One region of the Streptomyces sp. NPDC127119 genome, then DNA from elsewhere that is predicted to be linked to it. Evidence: riboswitches for the same ligand, from Rfam matches in the RefSeq annotation. Region 1 holds a riboswitch; each other region holds the start of a gene.
What was found. A riboswitch is a leader RNA that binds a small molecule or an ion and turns the genes downstream of it on or off. The one in region 1 is predicted to bind cobalamin.

Region 2: another riboswitch for cobalamin. It lies ahead of ACFVH5_RS25835 (ABC transporter substrate-binding protein); the one in region 1 lies ahead of ACFVH5_RS34350 (cobalamin biosynthesis protein).
Region 3: another riboswitch for cobalamin. It lies ahead of ACFVH5_RS13225 (energy-coupling factor ABC transporter permease); the one in region 1 lies ahead of ACFVH5_RS34350 (cobalamin biosynthesis protein).
Region 4: another riboswitch for cobalamin. It lies ahead of metE (5-methyltetrahydropteroyltriglutamate--homocysteine S-methyltransferase); the one in region 1 lies ahead of ACFVH5_RS34350 (cobalamin biosynthesis protein).

The regions. Positions count from the first base shown of each region.
Region 1 covers NZ_JBHXTO010000121.1:15,898-23,662, reverse strand. The annotation lists gene ACFVH5_RS34370 (cobyrinate a,c-diamide synthase) at 1-372, opposite strand, end outside; gene cobO (cob(I)yrinic acid a,c-diamide adenosyltransferase) at 372-971, opposite strand; gene ACFVH5_RS34360 (putative cobaltochelatase) at 971-3,091, opposite strand; gene ACFVH5_RS34355 (cobyric acid synthase) at 3,162-4,706, opposite strand; gene ACFVH5_RS34350 (cobalamin biosynthesis protein) at 4,703-5,665, opposite strand; cobalamin riboswitch at 5,781-5,914, opposite strand; gene ACFVH5_RS34345 (hypothetical protein) at 6,046-6,267, opposite strand; gene ACFVH5_RS34340 (anion permease) at 6,280-7,518, opposite strand; gene ACFVH5_RS34335 (lysozyme) at 7,716-7,765, opposite strand, start outside.
Region 2 covers NZ_JBHXTO010000068.1:22,183-29,947, reverse strand. The annotation lists gene ACFVH5_RS25860 (YigZ family protein) at 1-603, opposite strand, end outside; gene ACFVH5_RS25855 (SixA phosphatase family protein) at 839-1,414, opposite strand; gene ACFVH5_RS25850 (hypothetical protein) at 1,411-2,172, opposite strand; gene ACFVH5_RS25845 (ABC transporter ATP-binding protein) at 2,219-3,142, opposite strand; gene ACFVH5_RS25840 (FecCD family ABC transporter permease) at 3,139-4,155, opposite strand; gene ACFVH5_RS25835 (ABC transporter substrate-binding protein) at 4,164-5,195, opposite strand; cobalamin riboswitch at 5,262-5,449, opposite strand; gene ACFVH5_RS25830 (TIGR03767 family metallophosphoesterase) at 5,715-7,562, shown strand.
Region 3 covers NZ_JBHXTO010000022.1:48,647-56,411, forward strand. The annotation lists gene cbiQ (cobalt ECF transporter T component CbiQ) at 1-517, opposite strand, end outside; gene ACFVH5_RS13220 (energy-coupling factor ABC transporter substrate-binding protein) at 524-925, opposite strand; gene ACFVH5_RS13225 (energy-coupling factor ABC transporter permease) at 922-1,671, opposite strand; cobalamin riboswitch at 1,701-1,883, opposite strand; gene ACFVH5_RS13230 (tetratricopeptide repeat protein) at 1,978-2,712, opposite strand; gene ACFVH5_RS13235 (nuclear transport factor 2 family protein) at 2,944-3,684, shown strand; gene ACFVH5_RS13240 (cellulase family glycosylhydrolase) at 3,845-5,539, shown strand; gene ACFVH5_RS13245 (hypothetical protein) at 5,644-6,429, opposite strand; gene ACFVH5_RS13250 (GNAT family N-acetyltransferase) at 6,827-7,765, shown strand, end outside.
Region 4 covers NZ_JBHXTO010000148.1:7,284-15,048, reverse strand. The annotation lists gene helR (RNA polymerase recycling motor ATPase HelR) at 1-1,908, shown strand, start outside; gene ACFVH5_RS37340 (maleylpyruvate isomerase N-terminal domain-containing protein) at 2,006-2,659, shown strand; gene ACFVH5_RS37335 (SDR family NAD(P)-dependent oxidoreductase) at 2,820-3,599, shown strand; cobalamin riboswitch at 3,630-3,848, shown strand; gene metE (5-methyltetrahydropteroyltriglutamate--homocysteine S-methyltransferase) at 4,013-6,331, shown strand; gene ACFVH5_RS37325 (helix-turn-helix domain-containing protein) at 6,547-7,542, shown strand; gene ACFVH5_RS37320 (hypothetical protein) at 7,601-7,765, shown strand, end outside.

The sequences.
Region 1 (7,765 bases):
CCCGTCGAACAGCCCCATCACCCCCTCGACCACGGCGAGATCGCACCCGCGCGCGCCATGGGCGAACAGCGGGGCGATCAGGTCCGGCCCGCACATGTAGGAGTCGAGATTGCGCCCGACCCGCCCGCTGGCGAGCGAGTGGTACCCGGGATCGATGTAGTCCGGCCCCACCTTGTGCGGGGACACGGCGAGTCCCCGCGAGGCGAACGCGGCCATCAGCCCGGTGGCCACGGTGGTCTTGCCGCTCCCGGAGGCGGGCGCGGCGACGACCAGCCGAGGAACGGACCCCGACCCGGACCCGGACCCGAAGCCAGACCCAGACCCAGACCCAGAACTGGACCCGGACGCTCCCGAGGCAGAACCGAGGGACATCACCACTCGATGCCCCTCTGCCCCTTCTGACCGGCGTCCATCGGATGCTTCACCTTGGACATGTCGGTCACCAGATCGGCGAACTCGACCAGTTTCTCAGGAGCGTTGCGCCCGGTGATGACGACGTGCTGGGTCCCGGTCCGGCCCCGCAGCACCTCCACGACCTCGTCGACGTCGACCCAGCCCCAGTGCATCGGATAGGCGAACTCGTCGAGCACGTACAGCTTGTACGTCTCGGCGGCGAGGTCCCGCTTGACCTGCTCCCAGCCCTCGCGGGCCTTCTCCTCGTTGTCCTGCTGCGAGTCGCGCTGCACCCACGACCAGCCCTCGCCCATCTTGTGCCAGTCGACGGACCCGCCCTCACCGCTGGCGCCGAGGACGCGCAGCGCGTTCTCCTCGCCGACCTTCCACTTCGCGGACTTGACGAACTGGAACACCCCGATCGGCCACCCCTGGTTCCAGGCGCGCAGCGCGAGCCCGAAGGCGGCGGTGGACTTTCCCTTGCCCATCCCGGTGTGCACCATGACGAGCGCCCGGTTCCGTCGCTGACGAGTCGTCAGTCCGTCGTCCGGTACGACACTCGGCTGTCCCTGAGGCATTACGCGGCCCTCCTGCTGTTGCCCTGGCTCCTGCCCCGACTGCCGTCTCGGCCCTTGCCCTGTACGTCCCTGACCAGCCCGGCGATCGAGTCGGCCCGCAGCTCGTCGAGGGTCACGGCCGTCCCGCCGAGGTCACCCGCGAGCTGCCCCGCGAGTCCCAGCCGTACGAGGCCCGACTCGCAGTCGACGACGACGGACGCGACCTTGTCGGCGGCGAACAGCCGGGCGGCCCGCCCGGCGAGCGCGACCGGTTCCGGTCCGCCGGTCGCCCGCCCGTCGGTCACCAGGACGACCAGCGCGCGCCGGGCCGGGTCCCGCAACCGCTCCACCCGCAGCACGTCGTGGGCCCGCAGCAGCCCGGCCGCGAGCGGCGTACGCCCGCCGGTGGGCAGCGACTCCAGCCGCACCGCTGCCGCGTCGACGGACGACGTGGGCGGCAGCGCCACCTCGGCCGCGGAGCCGCGGAAGGTCACGAGCCCCACCTTGTCCCGCCGCTGGTAGGCGTCGAGAAGCAGGGACAGCACCGCGCCCTTCACGGCGCTCATCCGCTGCCGGGCCGCCATCGACCCGGACGCGTCCACGACGAACAGCACGAGGTTGCCCTCGCGGCCCTCCCGGGTGGCCTGCCGCAGATCGTCCCGCCGAACGACGAGACCGGGGCCGGAGCGCCCGCGCGCCCGCTGATGCGGCGCGGCGGCCTGCACGGTCGCGGCCAGATGCAGCTTGGTGAGCGCCCCGCGCGGCCGGCGCGCCCCGGTGGTGCGCCCGTGCTCGGTCCGGGCCCGCGACCGCCGCCCGGCGGCCCCTTCGCCCAGGCCGGGCACGCTCAGCACCTTCGTACGGAACGGCTCGGCGGCCCGTACGGGGGACTGCTCGCCCGCGCCGGGGGACGGCGCCCCTCCGTTCTCGGACTCGTTCGCGGGGGCCTCGCCCTGTGCGGGCACCTCACCGGAACCGTCGCCGTCGTCGCTGTCGCTGCCGCCGCCGTCGTCGGGCCCGTCCTGCGGGGGCCGCCCGCCACCGCCACCGGGCCCGTCCGGATCCGGGTCCTCGTCACCGGAGTCACCAGGGGCACCGGGGTCGTCGGAGTCCCCCAAGTCGTCCTCGTCGCTCGCGAACTCCTCCAGCGTCTCGTCGAGCTTGTCCTCGTCGAGGCCGGGCGCGTCGAAGGGATTGCGCCGGCGCCGGTGCGGCAGCGCGAGAAGCGCGGCCTGCCGTACGTCCTCGGCGAGCACGTCGGTCCGCCCCGCCCAGGCGGCCAGCGCGGTGGCGGTCCTGGCCATCACGATGTCGGCCCGCATACCGTCCACCTCGAACGCCGCGCAGGTCGCCGCGATCTGCCGCAGCGCGCCGTCGCCGAGGCGCACCGACGGCAGCAGCTTCCGCGCGGCCACGATCCGCGCCCGTACGTCGGACTCCTCGTCGGCCCAGCGGGTCGCGAACCCCTCCGGGTCGTCGTCGTACGCGAGCCGCCGTCGTACGACCTCCACCCGCTGGTCGGGCTCGCGCGAGGCCGCCACCTCGACGGTCAGTCCGAACCGGTCGAGCAACTGCGGCCGCAGCTCGCCCTCTTCGGGGTTCATGGTCCCCACGAGCAGGAACCGCGCGGCATGCCGTACGGAGACGCCCTCGCGCTCCACGTACGAGGCACCCATCGCCGCCGCGTCGAGCAGCAGGTCGACCAGGTGGTCGTGGAGGAGGTTGACCTCGTCCACGTACAGGAGTCCGCGGTGGGCGTCGGCCAGCAGGCCGGGCTCGAAGGCCTTCACGCCCTCCGAGAGCGCCCGTTCGATGTCGAGCGCGCCGACGAGACGGTCCTCGGAGGCGCCGACGGGCAGTTCGACCATCCGCGCGGGCCGCGGCACGCCGGGGCCCACCTCGTGGGGGCCGTCCGGGCAGGCCGGATCGGGAGCGTCCGGCGCACAGGAGAAACGGCAGCCGGGGACGACGTCGACCTGCGGCATGAGCGCCGACAGCGCGCGCACGGCCGTGGACTTGGCGGTGCCCTTCTCGCCGCGGACGAGCACACCGCCCACCGCGGGGGAGACGGCGTTCAGCAGCAGTGCCAGTCGCAGGTCGTCCTGACCGACCACGGCCGTGAACGGAAACGGGGTACTCACTGGTTGTCGTCCTCCAAATAGCCCAGATGTGCCAGATGTGCCAGGCGGCCCAAGTGGCCTTCGAGCGGGCTCATACGGGCGCTCCCGGTGGGATGAATGGCAGTCCGGCCGGTGCGCCGGACTCGATGAGCCGCCACAGCGCGTCCGTGTCCGCGTGTTCCTCGATCAGATCGCCCAGCCGGTCGAGCTGCTCCTCGCGCAGCCCCTCGAACGAGGTGTCCGCGGCCGGTACGAAGCGCCGCCCCGCCGCTGCCGCCACCTCGCGCAGGAAGGCCCGCCGGAAGCCGTCCGACTCCAGTGAGCCGTGCCAGTGCGTCCCCCAGACCTGGCCGACCCGGCAGCCGTCCAGGAAGGGTTCGCCGCCGGTGACCTGGGCGATCCCGTGATGGATCTCGTACCCCTGGACGGGTTCGCCGAGTGCTTCGCCGACGGGCCGGGTCAGGGTCTTCTCGCGCGCGAACCGCACCCGTACGGGGAGGAGTCCGAGGCCGTCGACGGCACCGGCCCTCGACTCGACCTCGTCCTCGATGTGTTCGCCGAGCAGCTGGAAACCGCCGCAGATGCCGAGCACGGGGCGTCCTTCGGCGGCCCTGCGCACCAGGGCGTCCGCGAGGCCGCGCCGCCGCAGCCACTCCAGGGCCTTGACCGTGCCCCGGGTGCCGGGTACGACGACGAGGTCGGCGTCGACCAGTTCCTCGGCGCGGTCCACGAACCGCACGACGACGCCCGGTTCGGCGGCGAGGGCGTCCAGGTCCGTGAAGTTGGACATCAGGGGGATCGCGCAGACGGCGACCCGCAGGATGTCCTCGCCGACGGGGGAGGAGACCTCGGACTCACGCACCGCCCCCCGCAGGGACACCCTGAGCCCGTCCTCCTCGTCGATGCCGAGGCCGTGCCGGAAGGGCAGGATGCCGTAGGTGTGCCGCCCGGTCAGCCCGCGCAGCATGTCGACGCCGGGTTCGAGCAGCGAGACGTCCCCGCGGAACTTGTTGACGAGGAACCCGGCGACCAGCTCCTGGTCCTCGCGCGACAGCAGCGCCACCGTCCCGAAGAACGAGGCGAAGACACCGCCGCGGTCGATGTCCCCCACCACGAGCACGGGCAGCCGCGCGTTGCGCGCGATCCCCATGTTCACGATGTCGGTGCGCCGCAGATTGATCTCGGCGGGACTGCCCGCCCCCTCACAGATCACCGCGTCATACGTGCCCCGCAACTCGGCCAGACAGTCCAGCACGGTCCCGAGCAACGCCTCCTGGCGTCCGCCGTGATAGCCGCGCGCGCTCAGCTCGCCCACGGGCCTGCCCATCAGGACGACCTGGCTGCTGCGGTCGCTGCCCGGCTTGAGCAGGACGGGGTTCATGAGCACGGAGGGCTCCACGCGGGCGGCCTGCGCCTGCATGGCCTGCGCCCGGCCGATCTCGGCGCCCTCGCGGGTGACGAACGAGTTCAAGGACATGTTCTGTGCCTTGAAGGGCGCCACCTTCACACCCCGCCGCACCAGCCACCGGCAGATCCCGGCGGTCACGACGCTCTTGCCCGCGTCGGAGGTCGTCCCGGCGACGAGCAGCCCGCCACCCGGTCCGCCACCCGTTCTCCCGCCCGTTCCCGCGCTCATGACGTACGCCCCTTCGCCTTCGGCACCAACGACGTGGCGAGCAGCCGCCCGGCGACACTCGCGCCCAGCGCGAGCAGGCCCACGCGGCGCGAGAGCCGGACGGCCCGCTCGATGTCCCCGACCCCCACGGCCCGCCCCGGACCGTTGAGCACGGGCCGGTGCTCGACCCGTCCCGCGTACGAGAGCGTGCCGCCGAGCCGTACCCCGAGCGCCCCCGCGAACGAGGCCTCCACGGGCCCGGCGTTGGGGCTCGGATGCCTGGCGGCGTCGGCACGCCAGGCGGTGACGGCCCCGCGCGGATTCCCCCCGGCGACGGCGGCGAGGACCGCGGTCAGCCGGGCCCCGGGCCACCCCACCATGTCGTCGAGCCGGGCGGACGCCCACCCGTACCGCCGGTGACGGGCCGACTTGTGCCCGACCATGGCGTCCAGCGTGTTGACGGCCCGGAACCCGACCAGTCCTGGCACGCCCGCGACCGCGCCCCACACCAGGGCGCCCACGACGGCGTCGGAGGTGTTCTCGGCGACCGACTCGACGACCGCGCGGGCGATCCCGTCGGCGTCCAGCGCCTGCGGGTCGCGCCCGCACAGATGCGGCAGCCGCTCCCTGGCCACCTCGATGTCCCCGGCGGCCAGCGCCCCGCCGACGGCCCGCGCCTCACGGCCGAGCGAGGTCCCGCCCACGACGGCCCAGGTGGCGGCGGCGGTCAGCGCGACGGAGGCGACGGGGGAGGTGCGCAGGGAACGCTCGGCGGCCACGGCGAGGGAGACCGCGCCGCCCGCGCACACGGCGGTGTGCAGCGCCCCCCAGCCCCGGTGGTCGCGCCACAGGACCCCCTCGACGGCTCCCGCGGCCCGCCCGAACGCGGCGACCGGATGCCCTCGGCGGGGATCGCCGAGCAGCAGGTCACCGAGGAGGCCGGCGGCGGCGCCGTACGCGAAGACGCGCTCGGCTCGCATCGGTTCAGCCCGCCGCTGGTTGAGGCGAAAGCCTGGTACCTGGCCCGGGCACACTGGTCCACAACAGGTGGGCGCGCATGGCGATATGTCCTCACTCAGGGTGTCCACGCCCTGGTTCGACGAGACCGACGGCGAGAGTTCCTGGCTCCCGGGGGTTCGACTCCCCGGTAACAGTGGCGGGACCGCGCCGGATTCGCACCGGCTTCCTCTTCTGCCGACGTACATGGCCTCGGCAGTCCACCACGGTCCGCGAACACCCGTCAACTTGCTGTTGACCTGCGACGGGAGAGTGTGCCGAGGCCCACACACGGACACGAGAAGGCCCCGCCGACCAGGTGGTCGACGGGGCGGTCCCGTACGGAACGGACGTGCCGCGAGGGTCAGGCGACGATCAGATAGATCCCGTACGCCACGGCCGCCGCGCACGCGGCGAAGCAGGCGTACGCGCCGGTGACCGCGAGGGTCGCGGAGCCACCCTGCTCCGCGGCCGTCTCGCGCTTGGTGAGGCCGACGATGCCGAGGGTGAAGAGGCCCACGAGGGCGACGGTGGCGATGAGGCTGACTCCGAACACGGAGCCGAGGGCTGCCCAGTCGATCTTCATGCGGTTCGTTCCTTACACCGTGGCCGGACGGGCGGGCTCGGTGTCCGGGCCCGGGATGGTGGTCTTGAGGCCGCTCGTGACCGGGGCGACCGGGCCCGCGGGAGGCGGGGTGACGGCGGCGATCGCGGTGGTCACGACGCCCGTCGGCTCGTGGTCGTCGTTGACGTTGTCGACGGTGACCGGCTGGCGGCGGGAGAGCGTCCAGATGACCGCGGAGCCGGCGATCAGCAGCGCGCCGGTGAGGATGATGCCCCAGGTGCCCTGCTTGGTCAGGAACTCGGCGCCCGCGCCGACCAGACCGGCGGCCGGGAGCGTGAGGCCCCAGGCGACGAACATGCGGGTCGCGGTCGACCAGCGGACGACACCGCCCTTGCGGCCCAGACCCGAACCCATCACGGCGCCGGAGCAGGACTGCGTGGTCGAGAGGGAGAAGCCGAGGTGCGAGGAGGCCAGGATGACCGTCGCGGCGCTGGTCTGGGCGGCGAAGCCCTGCGGCGGCGCGAGGTCGGTGAGGCCCTTGCCCATGGTGCGGATGATGCGCCAGCCGCCCAGGTAGGTGCCGAGCGCGATGGCGATACCGGCCGAGACGATGACCCACAGGGGAGGGTTCGAGCCGGGCGCGAGCACCCCGCCGGTGACCAGGGCCAGGGTGATGATGCCCATGGTCTTCTGCGCGTCGTTCGTGCCGTGGGCCAGCGAGACCAGGCCCGCGGAGGTGATCTGACCCGCGCGGTAGCCCTTGGAGGTCGCCTTCTCACCGGCCTGCCTGCTGATCCGGTACGTCAGCCGGGTGGCGAGCATCGCGGCGAGTCCGGCCACCACGGGTGCGGCGATCGCGGGCAGGAGGACCTTGGTGATCACGGTCGAGCCGTTCACCGAGGACCAGCCCGCCGACATCACCGCGGCGCCGATCAGGCCGCCGAAGAGCGCGTGGGACGAACTGGAGGGCAGACCCAGCAGCCAGGTCAGCAGATTCCACAGGATGGCGCCGACGAGCGCCGCGAAGATCACTTCGGTGCGGATGCCCTCTTCGTTGATGAGGCCGCCGGAGATCGTCTTGGCGACCTCCACGGAGAGGAACGCACCGACGAGGTTCAGTACGGCGGACATGGCCACCGCCGTCTTGGGCTTGAGAGCGCCGGTCGAGATGGTCGTCGCCATCGCGTTGGCAGTGTCGTGGAAACCGTTCGTGAAATCGAACACGAGAGCGGTAACGATCACGATTCCGAGGAGGAGCGTGATGTGTTCCATTTACCCAGGCTTCTGTTGGACGACAGTGGCACGGGGAACGTAAGCAACCTGGGTGAACGGAAGATGAACTGAGTCGGGCGGTGGGGTGACCCAATCGAGGTGCCGTCATTCCGCTTGTGTCGAAGTGGCGGCGACGGCTCTCGAAAGTCCCGGAAAATCCTCGAACAGAGGCGGAACCCGGGGGTCCGCTCCCCGGCTCACCCCCTCGCGAAGGCCTTCAGCTGGGACAGCGACCCGTTGAAGAGAT
Region 2 (7,765 bases), on a different contig from region 1:
GCCCAGTTCGAACCCCGCGGTTCCCGCCGTGCTGTCGGCCAGCCAGCTCCGGAAGGCCTCCACGTCGGCGTCCGGCAGGCCGATCTCGATGGTGACGGCCTCCCCGTAGCGGACGTCCCGCACCTCGCGGCCGGTGGAACGCAGGTCGTTCTGCACTTTGCCCGCCCGCTGGTGGTCGACGGTCACGGTCGCGAGACGGAAGCGCCTGCGGGTGAGGGTGCCGAGGGTGTCCAGGGCCTCTCCCACCGCGCCGCCGTAGGCCCGGATGAGTCCGCCCGCGCCGAGTTTGACGCCTCCGTAGTAGCGGGTGACGACGGCGACGACGTAGCGCATGTCGCGGCGCAACAGCATCTGGAGCATCGGGACGCCCGCGGTGCCGCCCGGTTCGCCGTCGTCGCTCGCCCTCTGTACGGAGGCGTCGGCGCCGATGACGTACGCGAAGCAGTTGTGCGAGGCGTCCGCGTGCTCCTTGCGGACGGCCGCGACGAAGTCCTGGGCCTCCCGCTCGGTGGCCGCCGGTGCCAGTGCGCAGAGGAACCGGGAGCGGTTGATCTCGGTCTCGTGCACCCCTGCGCGGGCCACGGTGCGGTACTCGTCCTGCATCCCCCCAGCGTAGGCGCGCCAAGCACCCTCCATGGACGCACGACGGCCCTCTCACGTACACCCGCCACAACGACGCCACCCCCTGGGGACGCGGGAATCTGCGCAGTCGCGTACACCCGCCACAGCAACGCCGCACCCCCTAGGGGGTGCGGGGAACTGCGCAATCCCGCACGCCCGCCACAGCGACGCCGCACCCAAAAAAACAAACCCCCCAGGGGCGCGGGGCATGGCCGGGTTACCGGCCCCGCCCGCGACGCCCCTTCTCCCCGCGCGCCCTCTTCCCCCGCGCCACGATCACGTCCGTGAGCAGCGCGGCGCCGGGCCCCAGGGACTCCCAGCCGGGGCCGTGCCACGCCAGGATCGCGATCGCCGAGGTGGGGAACTTCATACGGACGTCGTCGAGCGCGTCGTCGAGGCTGTCGCCCGCCAGCGTGAGGACCAGTTCCTCCAGCCCCGGGTTGTGCCCGATCAGCAGCAGGGTCTCGGCCTCCGCCGGAGCCTCGCGCACCGCTTCGAGCAGGTCGGGCACCTCCGCCCCGTACAGCCGCGCGTCATGGCGCACGGGAGGCGGCGTACCCCACTCGGCGGCGGCCAGGTCCCAGGTCTCCCGGGCGCGTACGGCGGTGGAGCAGAGCGCGAGGTCCGGCAGGCAGTCGGCGTCGGCGAGGATCCGTCCGGCGGCCGGGGCGTCCCGGCGCCCGCGCGACGCGAGGGGCCGCTCGTGGTCGGGGACGTCGTCCGGCCAGGCGGACTTGGCGTGCCGCAGCACGACGAGGCGGCGCAGCGGGCCCCCTCCGGCGCGCGCGATCACGCCGGAGCCCCGCGGCCGATGTCCCGGGTCAGTTCGAGGCCGAGCAGCCGGTCCGCGTAGGCGTACGTCTCGAAGCGGGCCCCGTCCGGAACGGTCCCCGACGTCTCCACCTTCCGCAGCACGCCCAGGACGGCGGGTACGTCGAGGTCGTCCTCCCAGGCGGCGCGCAACTGGTCCCGTACGGGGTCGGGGATGGGGCCCGAGGGCCGGGTGGCCCAGCCGGCGACGGCGTCCCGCCAGTGCTTCAACTGGTCGGCGGCGTCCGTGAGATCGGCCGCGTCGAGCCGTAGCTCCTCGTCCCGGGGGCGGGCGAGCAGGGCGAGGCGCAGGGCGGACGCGCTCTCGTCGTCCTGTGGCACCGCGCTCCCGATGTCAGCCGGGGCGACCTCGACGCGCAGCACGCCCGCCGCCTCGTCGGCAGTGCCCGCGCTGTCGGGCGGCCCGTCGGTCCGGGCGCGCACGCTCAGCACCTGGGCCTCGCCGAGGCCGGGGCCGCTGTCCCGTTCGTCCTCGAACGGCCGGATGCCCAGCGCCCTGGCCCGGGCCCGCAGTTCCGCGCGGTCCTCCGTGCCGGTCAGTACGGTCCACACGGGGGTCCCGCCGATCTCCAGGGCCCGTACGAGGACGTCGGCGGTCAGGAGCACGCGCAGGCCGGTGGCGTCGGGGCGCTCCACCCGCGCCTCGACGCGGGTCAGGCCCCGGCGGGCCGGGGTGGCGGTGACGGGGTCGCCTGTTCGGGCGTCGGTGATACGCAGCACGGGCTGAGCGTAGGCGTGCGAGGGGCCGCGCGCAGGGATGCCGACATCATTCCGGACACGCGTTCGCGGGTTCCTGGGGCGCGGGGCGGCTCACGGTGCCCAGGAAACGCACGTGCGGACGGCCGTCGGGACCGTCGGAGTCGTCGCGGGTGACGGCGGTCCGTACGCCGTAGACCTCGGCGATGAGGTCCTCGGTGAGTACGTCGCCCGGTGTCCCGGTGGCCACCACCCGTCCCTCGCGCAGGACGACGAGCCGGTCGCAGTACATCGCCGCGAGGTTGAGGTCGTGCAGGGCGACGACGCTGGTGACCGGCAGCGAGGTGACGAGGTTCAGCAGGTCGAGCTGGTGCTGGATGTCGAGGTGGTTGGTGGGTTCGTCCAGGAGGAGCTCGCGGGGTTCCTGGGCGAGGGCGCGGGCGATCTGCACGCGTTGGCGTTCACCGCCGGAGAGGGTGTGCCAGGACTGGTGGGCGCGGTCGGCGAGGCCGGTGCGGGCCAGGGCGTCGCGTACGGCCTCCTCGTCGGCCTGCGACGGGGGTGTCCAGGCGCGGCGGTGCGGGGTGCGGCCGAGGCGTACGACGTCCAGGACGCTCAACTCGACCTGTGTGTCGGCCTGTTGCTCGACCACCGCGATACGGCGGGCGATGTCGCGGCGGCCCAGTTCGCCGAGGGGGCTGCCGTCGAGGGTGACCACGCCCGAGGCCGGGGCGAGGACGCCGGAGAGCAGCCGCAGGAGCGTGGACTTGCCGGAACCGTTGGGTCCGAGGAGGCCGACGGTGGTGCCGGGGGCGGGACTGATGCTGACGCCGTCCAGGATGACGCGTCCGTCGGCGGTCCGGGTGACGCGGCTGGCCCGGAGGCCGGCATCCGGCACGGCCGCACCCTTCTCGACGCCTTCCGCGCGCCCGGCGGTCCCGGCGCCCTCGGTGGTCCCGGCACCTTCAGGGGTCTCGGCGTGCTCGGTCGTCATCGTGTCCTCCGCGTCCGGTACAGCACCAGCACGAACACCGGTACGCCGATGAGGGAGGTGACCACGCCCACGGGCACCTCCTGGGGGTCGAGGACGGTACGGGCCAGGGTGTCCACCCACACCAGGAACACCGCGCCGGCGAGGGCGGCGACCGGCAGCAGCCGGGCGTGGCCGGAACCCACCAACGCGCGGGCCGCGTGCGGCAGGACGAGGCCGACGAACCCGATGGCGCCCGCCGAGCTGACGAGCGCGGCCGTCAGGAGCGCCGTCACGCACAGCAGCACCAGCCGGGTGCGGGCCACGGACACCCCGAGGGTCGCGGCGGCGTCCTGGCCGAAGGCGAACGCGTCCAGCGTGCGCGCGTACGCCAGACAGACCGTCAGCGCGACCACCAGGACGGCGAGGCAGACCCAGACGTCCGTCCAGCCGACCCCGCCCAGCGAGCCGAGCAGCCAGAACAGCACTCCTCGGGTGGTCTCGGCGTCGGCGGCGGTCATCACCACGAAGGAGGTGAGCGCGGAGAAGAGCTGCATCGCGGCGACCCCGCTCAGCACCACGCGGTCCGTCGTCCCGCCGAGGGTGTGGCTGAGCAGCAGCACGAGTCCGAACGACAGCAGCGCGCCGAGGAAGGCGCCCGCCGAGACCGACACCAGGCCGCCGCCCGCGCCGAGGACGACCACGACGACCGCGCCGGTCGAGGCTCCGGACGACACCCCGAGGACGAACGGGTCGGCGAGCGGGTTGCGCAGCAGCGACTGCATGACCGCGCCGCACACGGCGAGTCCGGCCCCGCAGACGGCGGCCAGCAGGGTGCGCGGCAGCCGCAGCTGCCAGACGATGCCGTCCCGGATGGGGCTCAGCTCCGTACTCCCCCAGCCCAGATGGGAGGCGACCACGGACCAGACGTCGGCGACGCGGATGTCCGCCGGGCCGATGGTGATCGCGACGGCGACGGAGGCGACGAGCAGTGCCACACCAGCCGCGCAGAGCAGTCCCACACGCGGCCGTGCCATCCGGCGAGTCACCCCGTGAGCCCGAACTCCCGCAGGGCGGCGGCCACTTGTTCGACGCCCTCGACGGTACGGATGGTCGGGTTCATGGCCTGCCCGCTGAGCAGGACGTACCGCTTCTTCTTCACGGCGGTCATGTTCTTGGTGACCGGGTCGGACTCCAGGAACTCGATCTTCTTCTTCGCGGACTCGGCGGTCTGCGACTTGCGGGTCAGATCGCCGATGACGAGGACGTCGGGGTCGCGGTCGGCGACCGTCTCCCAGTTGATCTGGGGCCATTCCTCGTGGGTGTCGTCGAAGACGTTCTTCGCGTCGAACGCCCGGGTGATGATGCCGGGGGCGCCGCAGCAGCCGGCCATGTAGGGCGACTCGGAGTTGGCGAACCAGTACAGGAGGGAGACGTCGGAGGCGTCGATGCCCGCGGTGGCCTTCTTCATGCGCTGCCGGAGCTCGGCGACCAGCTTGTCGCCCCGCTCCTCCACACCGAACACCTCGGCCAGGTCGCGTATCTCCCCGTAGATGGCGTCGATGCCGAGGGGCTTCTTGCGGGCGCCGTCGCCGTCCCCGGTGTTGTCCTTGCCCGCGCAGTCGGAGGGCGAGACGTACGCGGGTACGCCGAGCTTCTCGAACTGCTCGCGGGTGGCGACGCCTCCCTTGCCGAGCGTGGACACGAACGAGGCGGCGACGAAGTCGGGGTCGGCGTCCAGGACCCGTTCGAACGACGGGTTGTTGTCGGCGATCCGCTTCACCTGCGCGTCGGCCTTCTCCAGGCCCTTCATCACCGGGTCGGTCCAGGTGGCGCTGCCGGCCATCCGGTCGGCGAGGCCCAGCGAGAACATGATCTCGGTGGTGCCCTGGTTGAGGGAGACGGCCTTGCGCGGCGGGGACTCCACGCGGACGGTGTGACCGCAGTTCTCCAGGGTGACGGCTGCCGCGGAGTCCTTGCCGGCTGAGCCGGACGAGTCGGCACCACCGCACGCGGTCAGCAGAACGACCCCGGAAACGAGCAGGGCGGCAGGGCGGGTGGGGCGTGCGATGGGCACGGAAGTTCCTCAGACGTCGAGGGCTCGAACGCGGAGCCCGGTCGTACGGTGCTCCCCCGCCGTCTCGGGACCGCGGAGGCCGCCAGCAGGTCTTCGGACTCGGGTTCACCCGGACGAGGCGCCTTCCCGGACCGTCGATCCGGTCCAGTGGCCGATGCCCCGCCCGTCACCCTCACCGCTGCGCGTCAGCTCCGGATTTCCACCGGATTCCCTGACCCACGTACATGGGTTCGACTGGCTTTCGCAAGCTATCACGGCGGCTTTCACGGCCGTGCGGCAGTGCGGCGGGGGCTCGGTCGTGACGTGGCGGGGGCTCGACGTGAATGCCGGTCTCCGCCGCCCGTTTCGTACGTTTCTCCTGTTCCGGCGGTGTTCACGGTGGCGCCACGCCCGTGCCCCCGCGGCCTGAATGAGTGGTTCCGTTCAGCGCGCCGCTCGGAGGCACCGGAGGACCGACCCATGCCGCAGGACCAGCCCAGGACCGGAACCTCCGGAATCACCGGGACCGCCGGAAAGGACATGGCCGGACGGGATCCGTCCGGGAGGGACCCGGCCGATGGGGAAGCCGCGACGGCCATCGACCGCCGTCGCTTCCTGCTCGTCTCCGGCACCCTCGCGATGGCGGCGGGGGCGACGGCGGCAGCGGGAGCGGCGACCCTCGTCCCCCCGCAGCGCCCCGGCCCCTCCGCGGTTCCCGCAGCCGAACAGGTGGCCCAGCGGCCGGCCCGTGCCACCCGGCGGCCGGCGCCGTACGCGGCCACCACCCTGGACATGACCGCCCGGCTGAGCGGAAGCCCGCACTCCGGCACCTACCGCCGACTCGTCACGGGTCCGGGCCTGCCCCTGGTCGTACGGGAGGAACTCGCCCCCGCCGCCACCGGCCGCCCGGACCGGCGGACCCCGCTCGCGTGCTTCGTCCAGTTCACCGACCTGCACCTGACCGATGTGCAGAACCCGCTGCGCACGGAGTTCCTGCGCTCGGGCGGGGCCGCGGCCTGGCGTCCTCAGGAGGCGCTGACCGTGGCGGGGGCCGTCGCGCTCGTGGAGCAGGTGAACGCGCTCGCCGAGGGCCCGCACACCGGTCTGCCGCCCGCGTTCGTGATGACGACCGGCGACAACATCGACAACAACTCCGCGCTCGAACTCGACTGGTTCCTCACGCTGATGAGCGGCGGCCGGATCACTCCCGACTCCGGCGACCCGTCGGCGTACGAAGGCGTCCAGAACTCGGGGCTCCCCCTCTACTGGCACCCGGACGACCCGGGCCTGCGCGACCTGGACAAGCGGCGCGGGCTGCCCGCCGTCCCCGGGTTCCTCACGGCCGCGCGGCGGCCGGTGACCAGCCCGGGGCTCGGCATCCCCTGGTACTCGACGGTGGGCAACCACGACGATCTGCCCGGCGGCTGCCTGTCACCCGCGCTCGGCGACTTCGCGACGGGCTCCCGGAAGCTGCTGTCGGTCCCGGACACGGACACGGCCGCCTACGCGAAGGCCCTGCGGACCGGCGACGACCCCAAGAGCGAGGTGCTCGAAGCGATCCTGCGACGGCACGCCCGCTCGGCACGGCCCGTGACGGCCGACGAGCGGCGCCGGCTGTGCACCCCGCACGAGTATCTGGCCGCACACCTCGACCCCGGGCGGGCAGGGGCGGGACCGGTCGGCCACGGCTACACCCAGGACAGCCTGGACGGCGACCGGATGTACTACTCCTTCCGGATCGCCGAGAACGTCATCGGCGTCAGCATCGACACGACGTACCGCAGCGGCCACTACGAGGGCTCGCTGGGCACCGGTCAACTGCGCTGGCTGGAACGGACGCTCGCCGCGCACAGTTCCCGGTCGTACGACGCCGACGGCCGCCTCGTACGCAACTCCCGGGCCGACGACGCCCAGGTGCTGGTCTTCAGCCATCACCACAGCCCGAGCATGACCCGCCGCCCCGACGCGGCCCGCTCCGAGGAACCGCGGCACGACGGCGCGGAGGTCCTGGCGCTGCTCGGCAGATTCCCGAACGTGGTGGCGTGGATCAACGGCCACAGCCACGTCAACCGGATCACGGCGCATCCCCACCCGACCCCGGCCCGCTCCTTCTGGGAGGTCAACACGGCCTCCCACCTGGACTATCCGCACCACGCCCGGCTGATCGAACTGACCGACAACGGGGACGGCACGCTGTCGCTGTTCACCACACTCGTCGAATCCGCGGCCCCGCACCGCACGGCCCCCGACTTCACCGACCTGTCAGCGGTGGGCCTGGCGTCCCTGTACCGCGAACTGGCCTACAACGCCCCGAACCTGACAGAGACCACGTGGGCGGGCACACCCCAGGACCAAAACGTGGAGCTACTACTGACCACCGACCTGTAGCTTTCAGCTTCGGGCTCGCGGGGACTGCCGGCTCTCCCGGGGCACGGCGAACCGCCTGCTTTTCAGGGGCGCGGGGAACTGCGCGAACGGCCCCCACCGGGCCGCACCCGCCACGAACCCCGCAGCCCCACCCCCCACCGCGGGGAATCCCGGGCCCGCGCCAGACGTTGTCCGCCGCAGGCAGTCACACCCCAACCCCCAGG
Region 3 (7,765 bases), on a different contig from region 1:
TGTGCCCGAGCCGGGCGGCCTGCGCCTCCCTGATCCGGCGCACCGAGTCGAGGAGCAGGAAGCTCATCCGGTACGTCACCAGGGCCACGTCGACGACCGGCGCGGGCACCCCGGCGTTGACCAGCCGTGGCAGCAGGTCGGACAGGGGAGTGGTGAACGCGAACAGGAGCACGCCGAGGGAGGCGGCCGAGGTACGCAGCAGGAGTTCCCCGGCGCGTACCGGACCACCCTCCGCCAGGGTCACGAACCCGTCCGGGCCGCCGACCTGGAGCAGCAGGGGCAGCGCACCGGTCACGCAGAAGCCCAGCGGCACCCGGTAGGCGCGCCAGAGCCGCCGGGCGGGTACCGCGGCCGGGCCCAGCAGCACAGTGAGGGCGGTCACCAGGACCAGGGCGGCGCCCGGCCAGGGCGGGAGGGAGATCGCGAGGACGGTCAGGCCGAGACCGAGCACGGCCTTGTCCACGGGATGGCGGCGGCGCCAGCGACTGCTGTGCGCCGCCGCGTCGATCGGCAGCACGAAGGTTCAGGCCCGTTCGGTCGGTCGGCTCGGCCCGGCCGCGGACGCACCGGCAGCGTCGGACGCCTTGTCCGTCGGTCCCTGGTCGTCCTCCCGCTGTGCCAGGACCCGCAGTTCGCCCTGGCGCCTGCCCCGGCGCAGGCCGAAGTAGTAGGCGAGGACGCCCGCGCCGAGGGCGGCCTGGAGGGCGAACAGCGCCGACTCGATCTCACCGGAGGGCGGCTCGTACAGGGGTGAGAACCACGGCTCGTAGTCCGGCTCGATCTCGGTGATCGCGGTCTCCGCCTCCGCGTCGGCGCCCGTGAACGGCTCCTTCTTGTGGTCGCCCATGCCGAAGACCAGCGGCAGGACGGCGAGCGCGGCCACCACGAGCAGCAGCAGGGCGTTGATCTTCGCGTTACGGCTCATCGGGCCACCGTCCCGGTCGTCTCGGGCGTCTCGTCGGTCTCGTGAGTCTCGTTCGGGCCGGACTTCCCGGTCCGGGTCCGCCTGCCGGTCAGGAACACACCGAGCCGGGTCAGTTCGCCCTTGCTCGACTGCACCAGCAGCCGCATCACGAGCACGGTGAGCAGGCCCTCGCTGACCGCGAGCGGGATCTGGGTGACGGCGAAGATCGAGCCGAACTTGCCGAGCGCGCCCAGGAATCCACTGCTCGGGTCGGGGAACGCGAGCGCCAGCTGCACGCTGGTGACGCAGTAGGTGGACAGGTCGGCGACGAACGCGGCGAAGAACACCGCGACCATCAGCGGCGCGTCGAACCGCCGGAACAGCCGGTACACCGCGTAGCCGGCCCACGGGCCGACGATCGCCATCGAGAAGACGTTGGCGCCCAGCGTGGTCAGTCCGCCGTGCGCGAGCAGCAGCGCCTGGAAGAGCAGGGTGATGGTGCCCAGGACCGCCATGATCGGTGGCCGGAACAGGATGGCGCCGAGGCCGGTGCCGGTGGGATGCGAACAGCTGCCGGTCACCGACGGCAGTTTCAGTGCGGAGAGAACGAAGGTGAAGGCCCCCGACGCGCCGATGAGGAGCGTGCTCTCGGGATGTTCTCTGACCTCACGGGTGAGCGACCGGACTCCGTGGACGACGAACGGCGCCGACGCGACGCCCCAGGCGACCGCGTGCGCCGGAGGAAGGAAACCCTCGGCTATGTGCATGGCTCAGCAGACCCTCTCCAGCACCTCGTGGATGGTTGACGTGCCTTGGCCGGTCTCCTGGCTTACGGGTAACACCACCCGTGCTCCGCCTTCCCGGGTCCGAGGACCCAGTGGCTGCCCGTGAGGGCCGGAGCCGGACTTCCCGATCACAGTGGCGAGGGCCGCACCGGCATCACACCGATTTCCCGAGCACCAAGGCGTCGTGACAGTAGTGCGCGTACAGGGGTGGTGACAAGCGGCCCTCGGGGGGCGTGAGAGTGGTCACGCGGCGCGCGCCGGTCCTCCCGGTGGGAACGGAGCGCCTGTTCAGCCGCCCTGCACATGGGCCAGGAGTTCCCGCAGCCGCCGGGTCGCGGGGTGGCCGGGGCCGAGGCCGCGCTCGCTGTCGGCCAGGGCTCGCGTGAACAGCTCGGCACTGCGCGCGGGGTTTCCCACCACGTGGTGGACATGGGCGAGTTCGCAGCGGGAGAGCAGGGTGTCGGGGTGGTCGGCGCCCAGGACGCGTTCACGGTCGGCGAGCGTGCGCTCGTGGAGCGGGACGGCGAGCACGGGGTTCCCCGTCAGCACGTGGGCGCGGGCGAGATTGTCCCGGCACTGCAGGGTGAGCAGGTCGGTGGGTCCCAGGACGCGCTCGCGGGCCGCCAGCGCGCTCTCGTAGAGCGGGACGGCACGGTCCGGGGCGCCCTCCGCCTCGTACGCGCCCGCGAGGTTGTTCCGGCAGGTCAGCGTATGGGGATCGGCGGCGCCCAGGACGCGCTCGCTGTCGGCCAGGTTCCGCTCGGACAGTGAGACTGCCTGCTTGAGGTGTCCTGCCTGCAGACAGGCGCCCGCGAGGTTGTTGCGGGAGCGCAGGGTGTCCGGATGGTCGGGCCCGAGGTCCTGTTCGTGCTCGGCCACCTGACGCTCGACGAAGGCCACCAGGTCGTCCCCGGCCAGGTCAGGGGTGTCCGCGGACCGTCCGCTGTCCGGCCGGGGCATCGGGAGTCCGGCGAAGGACCGTTCCTCCGAGGCCTGTCGCAGTTCCTCGCGCAGCGACCGCATGGTCCCGGCGCACCCCGTGCACGACTGTCCCGCCATCCTGACGACCCCTCTTCCGCCACCTGTTCCCAGCGTACGTACGGCAGGTGTCCCGCGGGCTCCCGGAACAGGCCACACCGCTGCCGGGTGCCGCCTTCTGCGGCGCCGGTCCACAAGAGATGCTGCGGGGGTGTCGATTCGGCTCACCCCGGTTCGTCGGGGAGGTACAGGGTCTCAGGAACACCGGGAGGAACCATGAAGTACATGCTGCTGGTCTGTGGGGACGACACCGCCGACGCCTCGGGGATGGCCCCCGTCGAACCATGGGTGGAGGAGCTGAGCGTGCGCCGCGGTGTACGGCTGCACGGCCACCGGCTGCGGCCCCCGGCCGACGCGGTGACCGTGCGCGTCCGCGAGGGCGAAGTGCTGCGCACCGACGGTCCGTTCGCGGAGACGAAGGAGTACGTCGCCGGGTACGACATCCTTGAGTGCGACAGCCTGGAGGAGGCAGTGGAGGCCGCTTCGAAGCACCCGGTGGCGGCCCTCGGGGCCATGGAGGTGCGCGCGTTCTGGGACGACGAGGACGCCGAGGGGGAGATCCGCCGGCTCGACGCGGAACTGACGGCCGCCGGGCGGGAGCGGGACTTCGACCGGGCGATGGCCTGTTACGCACCGGACGTGGAGGTGTTCCACCCGGTGAGCGGTCTGGAGCAGCGCGGGGTCGAGGCGCTCCGCAAGGCCGAGGAGGTGTGGTTCTCGACGCTGTCCGGGCCGGTCGAGCGCGAGGTGCTCGAATTCCGCGTGCGGGTCGACGAGAGCATCGCCTTCAGCCACGCGCTCGTACGGATGCGCGCCACGCTGGCCGGCGGCCACGCGCTGGACACCACGGCACGGGTGACCACCGGCTACCGGCTGACGGGCGACCGCTGGCTGATCGTCCATCAGCACACGTCCGTGCCCTTCGACGCCGGGGTCCCCGCAGCCGCCGGGTCCTGACACGTCCTGGAGGGGGCCTCCCCGCAGGCCCCCTCCGGCACAGCCGTTACGCGGCCGAGCATGCGCCAAGTCTTGACGTGCCCCTGGCAAGGTGACTCTATGGGAGCGCTCCCACTTTCCCGCAACCCAAGTTTCTTGGCGCTCACTCCCTGGAGTCGCAGTGAGAAGAACAAGAAGCACGACACGGAAGAACCTCGTCAGCGCGTTCCTCGCCGGGCTGGCCGCCCTGCTCGGGCTCGTCGTTCTCGGCGCGCTCGTACCGACCGCCGCACACGCCCAGTTGCCCGGTGACCCGCCCGGCGCGTCTCCGGGCGCCCTCGCGACCGGCCTCCATATCGACGACGGCCGCCTGCTCGAAGGCAACGGCAACGATTTCGTCATGCGCGGCGTCAACCACGCCCACACCTGGTACCCGGGCGAGACGCAGTCACTGGCCGACATCAAGGCCCTCGGAGCCAACTCCGTCCGCGTCGTCCTCTCCGACGGCCACCGCTGGAGCAAGAACAGCCCCGAGGACGTGGCCGCCGTCATCGCCCAGTGCAAGGCCAACCGGCTGATCTGCGTACTGGAGGTGCACGACACCACCGGTTACGGCGAGGACGCCGCGGCCGGCACGCTCGACCACGCGGCCGACTACTGGATCGGCCTCAAGAGCGTGCTCACCGGCCAGGAGAACTACGTCATCGTCAACATCGGCAACGAGCCCTGGGGCAACACCAACCCCGCGGGCTGGACCGATCCCACGGTCGCGGCCGTCAAGAAGCTGCGGGCCGCCGGGTTCGAGCACACCATCATGGTGGACGCGCCCAACTGGGGTCAGGACTGGCAAGGAGTCATGCGGGCCAACGCCCAGGCCGTCTACGACGCCGACACCACCGGCAACCTGATCTTCTCGATCCACATGTACAGCGTCTTCGACACCGCGGCGGAGATCACCGACTACCTGAACGCGTTCGTGGCCGCCGAACTCCCCATCCTCATCGGCGAGTTCGGCGGTCCGGCCGACCAGTACGGCGACCCGGACGAGGACACCATGATGGCCACGGCGCAGCAGTTGCGCCTCGGTTACCTCGCCTGGTCCTGGAGCGGCAACACCGATCCGATCCTGGACCTCACCATCGGCTTCGACCCCACACAGCTCAGCTCCTGGGGGCAGCGCATCTTCAACGGCGCCAACGGCATCGCCCAGACCTCGAAGGAGGCCACGATCTACGGCGGCGGCACCCCGGGTGACACCCAGGCCCCGACCGCTCCCGGCACCCCGCGCGCCTCCGCCGTGGCGGCCACCTCGGTGACCCTCACCTGGACCGCCGCCACCGACAATGTGGGTGTCACCGCCTACGACGTCGTGCGGGTCGGTGGAAGCAGCGAGACCACGGTCGCCGCGGCCACCACCAACACCGCCACGGTGAGCGGGCTCACCGCCAACACGGCGTACACCTTCGCCGTCTACGCACGTGACGCGGCCGGGAACCGCTCGGTCCGTTCGGCCACGGTGAGTGTCACCACCGCCGACGGTGGCAGCACGCCCGGCGCGAGCTGCTCCGTCGGCTACCGCGTCAGCAACGAGTGGCCGGGCGGCTTCCAGGGCGAGATCACCATCCGCAACACGGGCACCGCCGCGATCAGTGGCTGGAAGTTGGTCTTCGCCTTCGCCAACGGTCAGACGGTCTCCAACATGTGGGGTGGCACCCCGACCCAGAGCGGCGCGACGGTGAGTGTCGCCAATGCCTCGTACACCGCCACCATCCCCGCGAGCGGTTCGGTCGCCGTCGGCTTCACCGCCAACAAGGGAGCCACGAACACCGCCCCGACCGCGTTCACCCTCAACGGCAGCACCTGCACCACCGCCTGACCGTCCGTCGACGACCGTCGGACGACGACCGGCGGCCGTCGAGCGGCAGCCACTGGCCGGCGGGGCCACCGCGCCCCGTCGGCCGGGCGGGCGCCGAGCGGTGGTCAGGCAGAGACTTCCGGGGCGGCCGCCTGCTCCGTGTTGGTGTCGGCGGACGCCGCCTTGGACGTCGTGTAGAAGACGGACGACCCCTGCTTGCTGCGCTGGACCTGGCCCTTGGCGACGAGCCCTTCCACCGTGGTGCGGACGACCTTGGGCTTGATCTCACGCTCGGGATGGGCCTCCGCCAGCGCCGTGGCGACCTCGGCGGACGAGCGCGGCTCGGACTGACTGCCCAGGTGTTCACGGATGAGCTCGACGAGCGTGGGCTTCGCGGCGACCGCCTTCGCGGCACCGGGCCCGGCCGCGACGGACTTGGCTTCGGTCTTCGGAGCGGCCGACTTCGAAGTGGCGGTCTTCGAGGCGGTCGACTTCGCGGTCGCGGGCTTTGCGGCGGCCGACTTCGCACCAGCTGTCTTCGAAGCAGTCGTCTTCGAAACAGCGGACTTCGCGGCCGACTTGGTGGTGGCCTTCGAAGTGGCCTTCGTGGCGGCCGACTTCGCGGTGGTGGCCTTCTTGCGTCCGCCCGCCGTGGCCGTGGCCTGACGCGGCACCGAAGGCGCGGACACGGAGGCGCGCTTGGCGTTCGCGGCGGCCTTGTCACCACCCAACGCCTGCTGCAGCTCGGCGAGCAGGGTCTGGTCGTGCTGCAGAGCGCTCAACTGCTCCTGCAGCGCCTCCACTTCGGCGCCGATACGTTCCTGCTCCTTGGTGTTGCGTTCGAGGTCCGCAGACACCTGGGCGGCGTACTGGGTCTTGAGCTCCGTGGCGGCCGATTCGACTTCGGACATGGCAGTTACCTTTCCTCGTCATCGTGTGGTGCTGGGGCCGGATGCTACTCGCATCATCAGGCCATGATCCCGAAGTTGTCAGGACCGTCCCCGCCGTTCGACGGCCTCTGACACACTGCCGCGAGCCGCAAAGGCGCAGGCGGCGAGGTGTGCGGGAGACACCTGACCCCGCACGCGAAGGCATGTCTCGAATTCAACCTTCAAGGTGACTTTACGAACTGACCGACCGGTGCACCCGACTCGCACACCTTTCGTTACGACCGACACCCTTGACAGTCTGCGTACTGTTTCGCGACGTTTGAGCCTTGCGGACACTTCGGGGCCGGGCGTCGGCCGTCGGCCGAGGAGGTGTCGGGGCGCGGGGGTCGCGTCCAGGGGGAATGGGGGGCGGTCGTCCATGCGGTCAACCGAGGTGGACATCAGAATTCACAGACCCGAGTCCCTGAGCGAGTCGCTGCGCCAGGACTGGCACCGGGCGGCGGACGCGTCACCCGACTACGCCAACCCCTTTCTGTCCCCCGAGTTCGCGGCCGGCATCGGCACCTACCGGGGCGGGGCGCGGGTGGCGGTCCTGCACGAGGGCGGAGAGGCCGTGGGCTTCTTCCCGTACGAGCGCAACTCCTTCGGGGTGGGGCGGGCCATCGGGCTCGGCCTGTCCGACTGCCAGGCCCTCGTGCACCGGCCCGGAGTCACCTGGGACACCCATGAACTGCTGCGCGCCTGTGGGCTGTCCGTCTTCGAGTTCGACCACCTCGTCGAGGAGCAGAAACCATTCACCCGCTACGTCACGGGGACGTTCGCGTCACCGGTGGTCGACCTGAAGGTCGGTGACGGCAGTTATGCGGAGTGGCTGCGCGGCGCGTACCCGGGACTGGCCAAGACGACCCTGAAGAAGGAACGCCGCCTGGGCCGCGACCTGGGCGAGCTGCGGTTCGTCTTCGACGAGCGCGACCCCGCGCTGCTGCGCACGCTCATGGGGTGGAAGTCCGCCCAGTACCGCAGGACCTCACGGATGGACCGCTTCGCGCGCCCCTGGATCGTGAACGCGGTGGAGCACCTCTTCCAGGTCCGTGAGGAGCACTTCACCGGCGTCCTCTCCGTGGTGTACGCCGGCGACCGGCCGGTGGCGGCGCACTTCGGTCCCAGGTCGCGCACGGTGTTCGCGGCCTGGTTCACCGCGTACGACCCCGAACTGCGCTACTACTCACCCGGCCTGATCATGCACCTCAGGATGGCGGAGGCCGCGGGCCGGGAGGGCATACGGGTCCTGGACCTGGGGCGTGGCGACAAGGAGTACAAGGACTGGCTCAAGACCCGGGAGCTGCGGGTGGGGGAG
Region 4 (7,765 bases), on a different contig from region 1:
TGCCTCGGTCACGTCGTCGGTGCGGACGACCCCGAGCCGCTGTACATCGGACGGCTCGGCCTCACCGACAACGCCGGGCGACGGCTGCTGATCGACTGGCGCTCCCCCGCGGCCGAGCCGTTCTTCGCGGCGACCCACGCCAACCCGCTGGGGCTGGCGAGCCGTCGCAGGTACCGCTGGACCCGGGGCCGGATCAGCGACTACTGGGACGAGGTGTTCACCGCCGACGGCCTCGAAGGACATGCGGCGCTCGACGACCACTCGGCGTTCGTCGCCAGTCTGGGCAGCACCCGCTCCAGCCGGATGCGGGACGTGCTCACCACCATCCAGGCCGACCAGGACGCGATCATCCGCGCGGGATCCCGGGGCGCGCTCGTCGTCGACGGCGGTCCTGGCACGGGCAAGACGGTCGTCGCCCTGCACCGGTCCGCCTACCTCCTCTACTCCGACCCCCGTCTCGGTCACCGTCGGGGCGGAGTGCTGTTCGTCGGCCCGCACCAGCCCTATCTGGCGTACGTGGCCGATGTCCTCCCCAGCCTCGGGGAGGAGGGTGTGCAGACCTGCACGCTGCGGGACCTCGTCGCCGAGGGAGCCGGAGCGGCGGACGAGACCGACGCGGAGGTGGCCTCCCTGAAGTCGTCCGCGCACATGGTCGGGGCGGTCGAGACGGCCGTCAGGTTCTACGAGGAGCCGCCCGCGAAGGGGATGACGGTCTCGACCCCCTGGTCCGACGTCCGGCTGAGCGCCGCCGACTGGGCCGAGGCGTTCGGGACGCCGGGCCCCGGCGTCCCGCACAACGAGGCGCGGGACCAGATCTGGGAGGCCCTGCTCACGATCCTGCTGGACAAGCACGACGACGACGTACCGCCCGACCTGTTCCGCCGGGCTCTGCTGCACGACGAGGAACTGACCGGGGCCCTCGACCGCGCGTGGCCGCTGCTCGAAGCGGCCGACATCGTCGGGGACCTGTGGTCGGTGCCCGCCTATCTGCGGATGTGTGCTCCCTGGCTCGGCCCCGACGACGTACGCAGGCTGCAGCGCGCGGAGCCGCAGGCGTGGACGGTGTCCGATCTGCCGATCCTGGACGCGGCGCGGCAGCGGCTCGGCGATCCGGAGTCGGCGCGGCGCAGGCGCCGGCACGAGGCCACCCTCGCCGCCCAGCGCGAGCGCATGGCCCAGGTCGTCGACAACCTGATAGAGGCCGCGGCCGACTCGGGCGCCGACGGTGACGACGGCGAGGGCCTGGTGACGATGTTGCGCGGCGAGGACGCCAAGGTCAGCATGGTCGACGAGTCCGAACTGGCCACCGCCGAACCGGATCTGCTCGCCGGTCCGTTCGCGCACGTCGTCGTGGACGAGGCCCAGGAGCTGACCGACGCGCAGTGGCAGATGCTGCTCCTGCGCTGCCCGTCGCGGAGTTTCACCATCGTCGGGGACCGCGCGCAGGCCAGGCAGGGGTTCACCGAGTCGTGGCGGGAGCGGCTGGAGCGGGTCGGTCTCGACCGGATCGAGGTGGCCTCGCTGAGCATCAACTACCGGACTCCGGAGGAGGTGATGGCGGAGGCCGAGCCGGTCATCCGGGCGGCGCTCCCGGACGCCAACGTGCCGACCTCCATCCGCGGCAACGGCATCCCCGTGGTCCACGGACCGACCGCGGACCGGGACGCGATCCTGGACACCTGGCTCACCGCGCACACGGACGGGATCGCGTGCGTCATCGGCGATCCGACGTTCCGGGCCACGCCTCGCGTCCGGTCGCTGACCCCGGAGCTGGCCAAGGGCCTGGAGTTCGACCTGGTCGTCCTCGTCGACCCGCAGACGTACGGGACGGGTGTCGCGGGGGCGGTCGACCGCTATGTCGCGATGACGCGGGCGACCCGGCAACTGGTCGTCCTCACCAGCGGCTGAGGCCGGTGGGGTTCTTGTGGTCGCCGGGCGGTGACCACAAGGGCCCGTCGCCCGTATGCGCTTGTCCGCCGCCGTGGTCCGGCATTACCGTGCCGCGGTGAAGCTCTTCTCGCTCGCCTGGACCGCGTTGCGCACAGCGGTCGCCGAGGTCCCGGACGAGGACTTCGAGCAGCCGTCGGGCTGCACGGGGTGGCTCGTACGGGATCTGGTGTGCCACCTGGTCATCGACGCCCAGGACATCCTGATCACCCTGGCCACCCCCGCCGACACCGGACCGACCGTGGACGCGGTCACCTACTGGCAGCTCGGCGGGACCCCGGCCGGCGAGGATCCGCTGGACGCGCTGATCCCCCGGCTGGCCGCCGCGTACGGGGAGCCGGAGCTGCTGAAGTTCCACTTCGACGACGTCGGTTCCGCCGCGGGCCGCGCCGCCGGACTCGCCGATCCCACGGCCCGCGTCGGCACCCGCGACGAGGTGCTGACCGTCGGCGACTACCTGTCCGTGTACGTCCTCGAAGCGACCCTGCACCACCTCGACCTGATCTCCCGGCTGACCTCGACCGCCCAGCCGCCCGCCGAGACCCTGGCGGCGGCCCGCGCGTCGCTGGAGCAGATCGCCGGGACCCCGTTCCCGGCCTCGTTCTCCGACAAGGCCGCGCTGCTGATCGGCACCGGACGGCGGACGCCGACCGATGCGGAGAAGACCGCGCTGGGCACCCTCGCAGGGCGGCTGCCGCTCGTACTGGGCTGAGCCGGCACCCGCGGCGGGTACGAGGTCGGCCGGCCGATCGACAGCCCCGCCGTGCCAGTCTCGCGACCTGGGGCCAGGCTCCTGACCTGGACCGTTCACCGCACGACCGCATCGCACCCCCGCCGGTGCGCTCCCGGCGCCGCCCTTCTAGGGTGCCGCCATGGACTCGCAGCACTACCTCTCAGAACTGTTCTCCCTGGACGGCCGGGTCGCCCTGGTGACCGGCGGCAGCTCCGGCATCGGGCGGGGCATGGCGGAAGCGCTGGCCCGCGCCGGTGCGAGCGTCGTCGTCGTGGCCCGCAAGGAAGCGGAACTGCGGGCGACGGTCGAGGAGTTGGCTGCGCTCGGCTGCCGTGCGGCCTGGGTCGGCGCGGATCTCGGTACGCGTGAAGGCGTGCGCGAGGCCGCCGAGCGGGCGGTCGAGGCCTTCGGTGAACCCGACATCCTCGTCAACTGCGCCGGGGTCAACCTCCGGCCGCCGATGAGCGAGCTCAGCGACGAGGTCTGGGACACCACCATGGCCCTGAACCTGGACGCGCCCTTCCTGCTGGGCCGGCGTTTCGGCCCGGCCATGGCCGAGCGGGGCTTCGGGCGGATCATCCACATCACCTCGCAGCAGGCGCACCGCGCCTTCGTCCAGAGCGGCGCCTACGGCGTCGCCAAGGGGGCGCTGGAGTCACTGGCCCGCTCGCAGGCGGAGGCCTGGTCGCCGTACGGGGTCACCGTCAACACGCTGGTGCCGGGCTTCGTGATGACACCGCTGAACCGGCGGCTGTCGTCCGACCCGGAGAAGGTGGCGGCCCTGGCGGCGCGCACGATGGTCGGACGCAACGGCCTCGCGGAGGACTTCGCGGGCGCGGCGGTCTTCCTGGCGAGCGCCGCCTCCGCGTACGTCACCGGGCAGTCGGTCTTCGTCGACGGCGGCTTCTCCGTGCACTGAAAAGTTTTCCACGACCGGGGTGTGCCCCGTAGGGTGGCCGGTGCAGCTGGTTCGCCCCGTCCGCCAGACGGGTGCGTCGCAAGAGGGAACCCGGTGGGAATCCGGGACTGCCCCGCAGCGGTGAGTGGGAACGACCGCCGTCACACGCACTGGGCCCGGCCGGGTCTGGGAAGCGACGGCCAGTAGGTGTCCTCCGCAGGGAGGACGTGCCCGCGAGTCCGAAGACCTGCCAACTGCCCGTGCGCGAACCATTCGTGCGCGGAGATCCCGGTGACCTCGTGGGCGGGTCGGCGTACTTGATCCGGCGGACGACCGCGCTCTGCGCGCGGCTCGGTTTCCGCCCGGTCCGTCACCCCTTCGCGCTCGCGTCCCGTCCCGGGATCCCAGGGAGATATCTCGCGAAGGAGATTTCCGTGACAGCGCAGTCCGCAGCCGCGGCGGCACGGGCCACCGTGTACGGCTACCCCCGCCAGGGACAGAACCGGGAACTGAAGAAGGCCGTCGAGGGCTACTGGAAGGGCCGGGTCGACGCCGAAGCCCTCCGGGCCACCGCCGCCGAGCTGCGCCGGGCCAACTGGCGGCAGCTGGCCGAGGCCGGCGTCCACGAGGTTCCCACCGGTGACTTCTCGTACTACGACCACGTCCTGGACGCCGGTGTCATGGTCGGCGCGATCCCCGCACGCCACCGCGCCGCCGTCGAGGCCGACGCGCTCGACGGCTACTTCGCCATGGCGCGCGGCACCCAGGACGTGGCGCCGCTGGAGATGACCAAGTGGTTCGACACCAACTACCACTATCTGGTGCCCGAGTTGGGTCCGGACACCGTCTTCACGGCCGACTCGAGCAAGCAGGTCGCGGAGCTGAAGGAAGCCCTGGCGCTCGGGCTCACCGCACGTCCCGTCCTCGTCGGACCCGTCACCTACCTCCTGCTCGCCAAGCCCGCCCCGGGTGTCGCCGCCGACTTCGACCCGCTCACCCTCATCGACCGGCTGCTGCCCGTGTACGCCGAGATCGTCGCCGATCTTCGCGCCGCGGGGGCGGAGTGGGTCCAGCTCGACGAGCCCGCCCTGGTGCAGGACCGCACACCCGCCGAGCTGAACACGGCCACCCGCGTCTACCGTGACCTCGGCGCCCTGACCGACCGCCCGAAGCTGCTGGTCGCGTCCTACTTCGCCCGGCTCGGCGACGCCCTGCCGGTGCTGGCCAAGGCCCCGGTGGAAGGTCTCGCGCTGGACTTCACCGAGTCGGCCGCCGCCAACCTGGACGCGCTCGCCGCCGTGGGCGGACTGCCCGGCAAGCGTCTGATCGCCGGAGTGGTCAACGGCCGCAACATCTGGGTCAACGACCTGGAAAAGTCCCTCGGCACGCTCGGCACCCTGCTCGGGCTGGCCGACCGGGTCGACGTGGCCGCCTCCTGCTCCCTCCTCCACGTCCCCCTCGACGCCTCCGCGGAACGCGACATCGAGCCGCAGATCCGCCGCTGGCTCGCCTTCGCCCGGCAGAAGACCGCGGAGATCGTCACTCTCGCCAAGGGCCTCGCGGGCGGCACCGGCGCGATCGCCGCCGAACTCGCCGCCAACCGGGCCGACCTGGCCTCCCGCGCCGGGTCCGCGATCACCCGCGACCCCGCCGTACGGGCCCGGGCCGCCGCCGTCACGGACGCCGACGCCCGCCGCTCCCTGCCGTACGCCGAGCGGGCCGCGGCCCAGCGCGCCCGCCTCGGCCTGCCGCTGCTGCCGACCACCACCATCGGCTCGTTCCCCCAGACCACGGAACTGCGCACGGCACGGGCCGACCTGCGCGCCGGGCGGATCGACAGCGCCGGGTACGAGGAGCGCATCCGGGCCGAGATCGGCGAGGTGATCTCGTTCCAGGAGAAGACCGGCCTCGATGTGCTCGTGCACGGCGAACCCGAACGCAACGACATGGTCCAGTACTTCGCCGAACAGCTCACCGGATACCTCGCCACCCAGCACGGCTGGGTCCAGTCCTACGGCACGCGGTACGTCCGCCCGCCGATCCTCGCCGGAGACATCTCCCGCCCCGAACCCATGACGGTGCGCTGGACGACGTACGCCCAGTCGCTCACCGCCAAGCCGGTCAAGGGCATGCTGACCGGGCCCGTCACCATGCTCGCCTGGTCCTTCGTCCGCGACGACCAGCCCCTCGGCGACACCGCCCGCCAGGTCGCCCTCGCCCTGCGCGACGAGGTGAACGACCTTGAGGCGGCCGGGACTTCGGTCATCCAGGTCGACGAACCCGCCCTGCGCGAGACGCTGCCGCTGCGGGCCGCCGACCGTCCGGCGTATCTGGCGTGGGCCACCGAGGCCTTCCGCCTCAGCACCGGCGGCGTACGCCCGGACACCCAGATCCACACGCACATGTGCTACGCCGAGTTCGGTGACATCGTGCAGGCCATCGACGACCTCGACGCCGACGTCATCAGCCTGGAGGCGGCACGCTCGCACATGCAGGTCGCCCGCGAGCTGGCCGGACACGGTTATCCGCGCGAGGCGGGGCCCGGTGTGTACGACATCCACTCGCCCCGGGTGCCGAGCACGGACGAGGCCGCCGCCCTGCTGCGCAAGGGACTTGAGGCCATCCCCGCCGAGCGCCTCTGGGTCAACCCCGACTGCGGTCTGAAGACCCGGGCCTGGCCCGAGACCCGCACGTCCCTGGAGAACCTGGTCGCCGCGGCCCGCACGATCCGCACGGAGCTGTCCACGTCCTGATGCACGCGGCGGGCCGGGAGCAGGGGCGCGGGCCCCCGGCTCCCGGCCCGCACCAGGGCTATTCGGCTGTCGCCAAAATGTCCGACTCGCACAATCCTGGAGCTGCTACACCTGAACGTGCCGGTGCTCGCCCCGCCGGGGGGCGGGGCGGCACGGCCACCGGACAGCAGTCCGCGCTGGTGACGAGGCGCGGACCTCACGGGGGGGGGTGAGTCATGGACGTGGTCAGTACCGCGGAGGTACCGCGGGAGGAGCGGTTCGGTTTCTGGCGTGAGGTGAGTTCGAAGCTCTGGGTGCCCTACGAAGCACACTGCGAGCGGCGGGTGGCGGGCGCGTTCCGGGCGCAGGTCGGCATCACCCAACTCGGGCAGGTGCAGGCGACGTTGATGACCACGCTGGCGCACTCGGTGCACCGCACGCCCAAGCTCATTCGCCAGGCGGATCCCGAGGTGTTCAAGCTGGGCTGCATCGTGCGCGGTGGCGGCAGGATCACCCAGGACGGCCGGTGCACGGATTTCGGGGTCGGGGACCTGATGCTGTTCGACCCCTCCCGCCCCTACCTCGCCGGGTTCACGCCGGAGGTGCCGGGAAGTCAGCAACTGCTGCTCCTGCGCTTCCCCCGCTCACTGCTTCCACTGCCCCACCGGGACGTGCGGCGGCTGAGCGCGGTGCGCATCCCGGGCGGGACGGGTGTCGGCGCGCTGTCCTCGCACTTCCTGATGCAACTGGCGCGGCGCATGAGGGAACTCAGTCCCGCCGACACCGCCAGGCTGTCCACCCTCACCCTCGATGTGCTGACGGCCGCGCTGGCCAACGCCCTGGATGCCCGCAGCTCGGTGCCGCCCCACACCGCACGGCGGGCGCTCATGGCCCGGATCCATGCCTTCGTCCGGGAGAACCTGGGCGACGCACACCTGACTCCGGACGCGATCGCCGCGGCGCACCACATCTCCTTGCGCTATCTGCACAAGCTGTTCCACGACGAGGGGCACACCGTCGCCGGCTGGGTGCGTGAGCGCCGCCTGGAGCAGTGCCGCCGCGACCTCGCCGACGCCCGGCTGGCCACCCGGCCGATCGGCGCGATCGCCGCCAGGTGGGGGTTCGCCAGTCCCGCCCACTTCAGTCAGGTGTTCCGCGGCTCCTACGGCCTGTCCCCGCGCGAGTTCCGCAGGCAGTGCACGGAGACGAAAGACCTGTGCGCTCACACGTAACGACAGGTCCGGTCGTGGCGCGCACCCTTCTGAGCAAGGGTCACGACTGGAGGTAGACGTGCTCAGGAAATTCATCGCCGCTGTCGCGGTGACCATCGGAATCAGCCTCGCGGGAGCGGGCGTCGCCACCGCGGCGACGTCCGGGGCGGTCGAGCGGGTCAGGCCGACCGCCGAGGCCTCGGCCGCCGCCGTCTGGCACACGGTCGGCGCCTTCGAGAGGCTC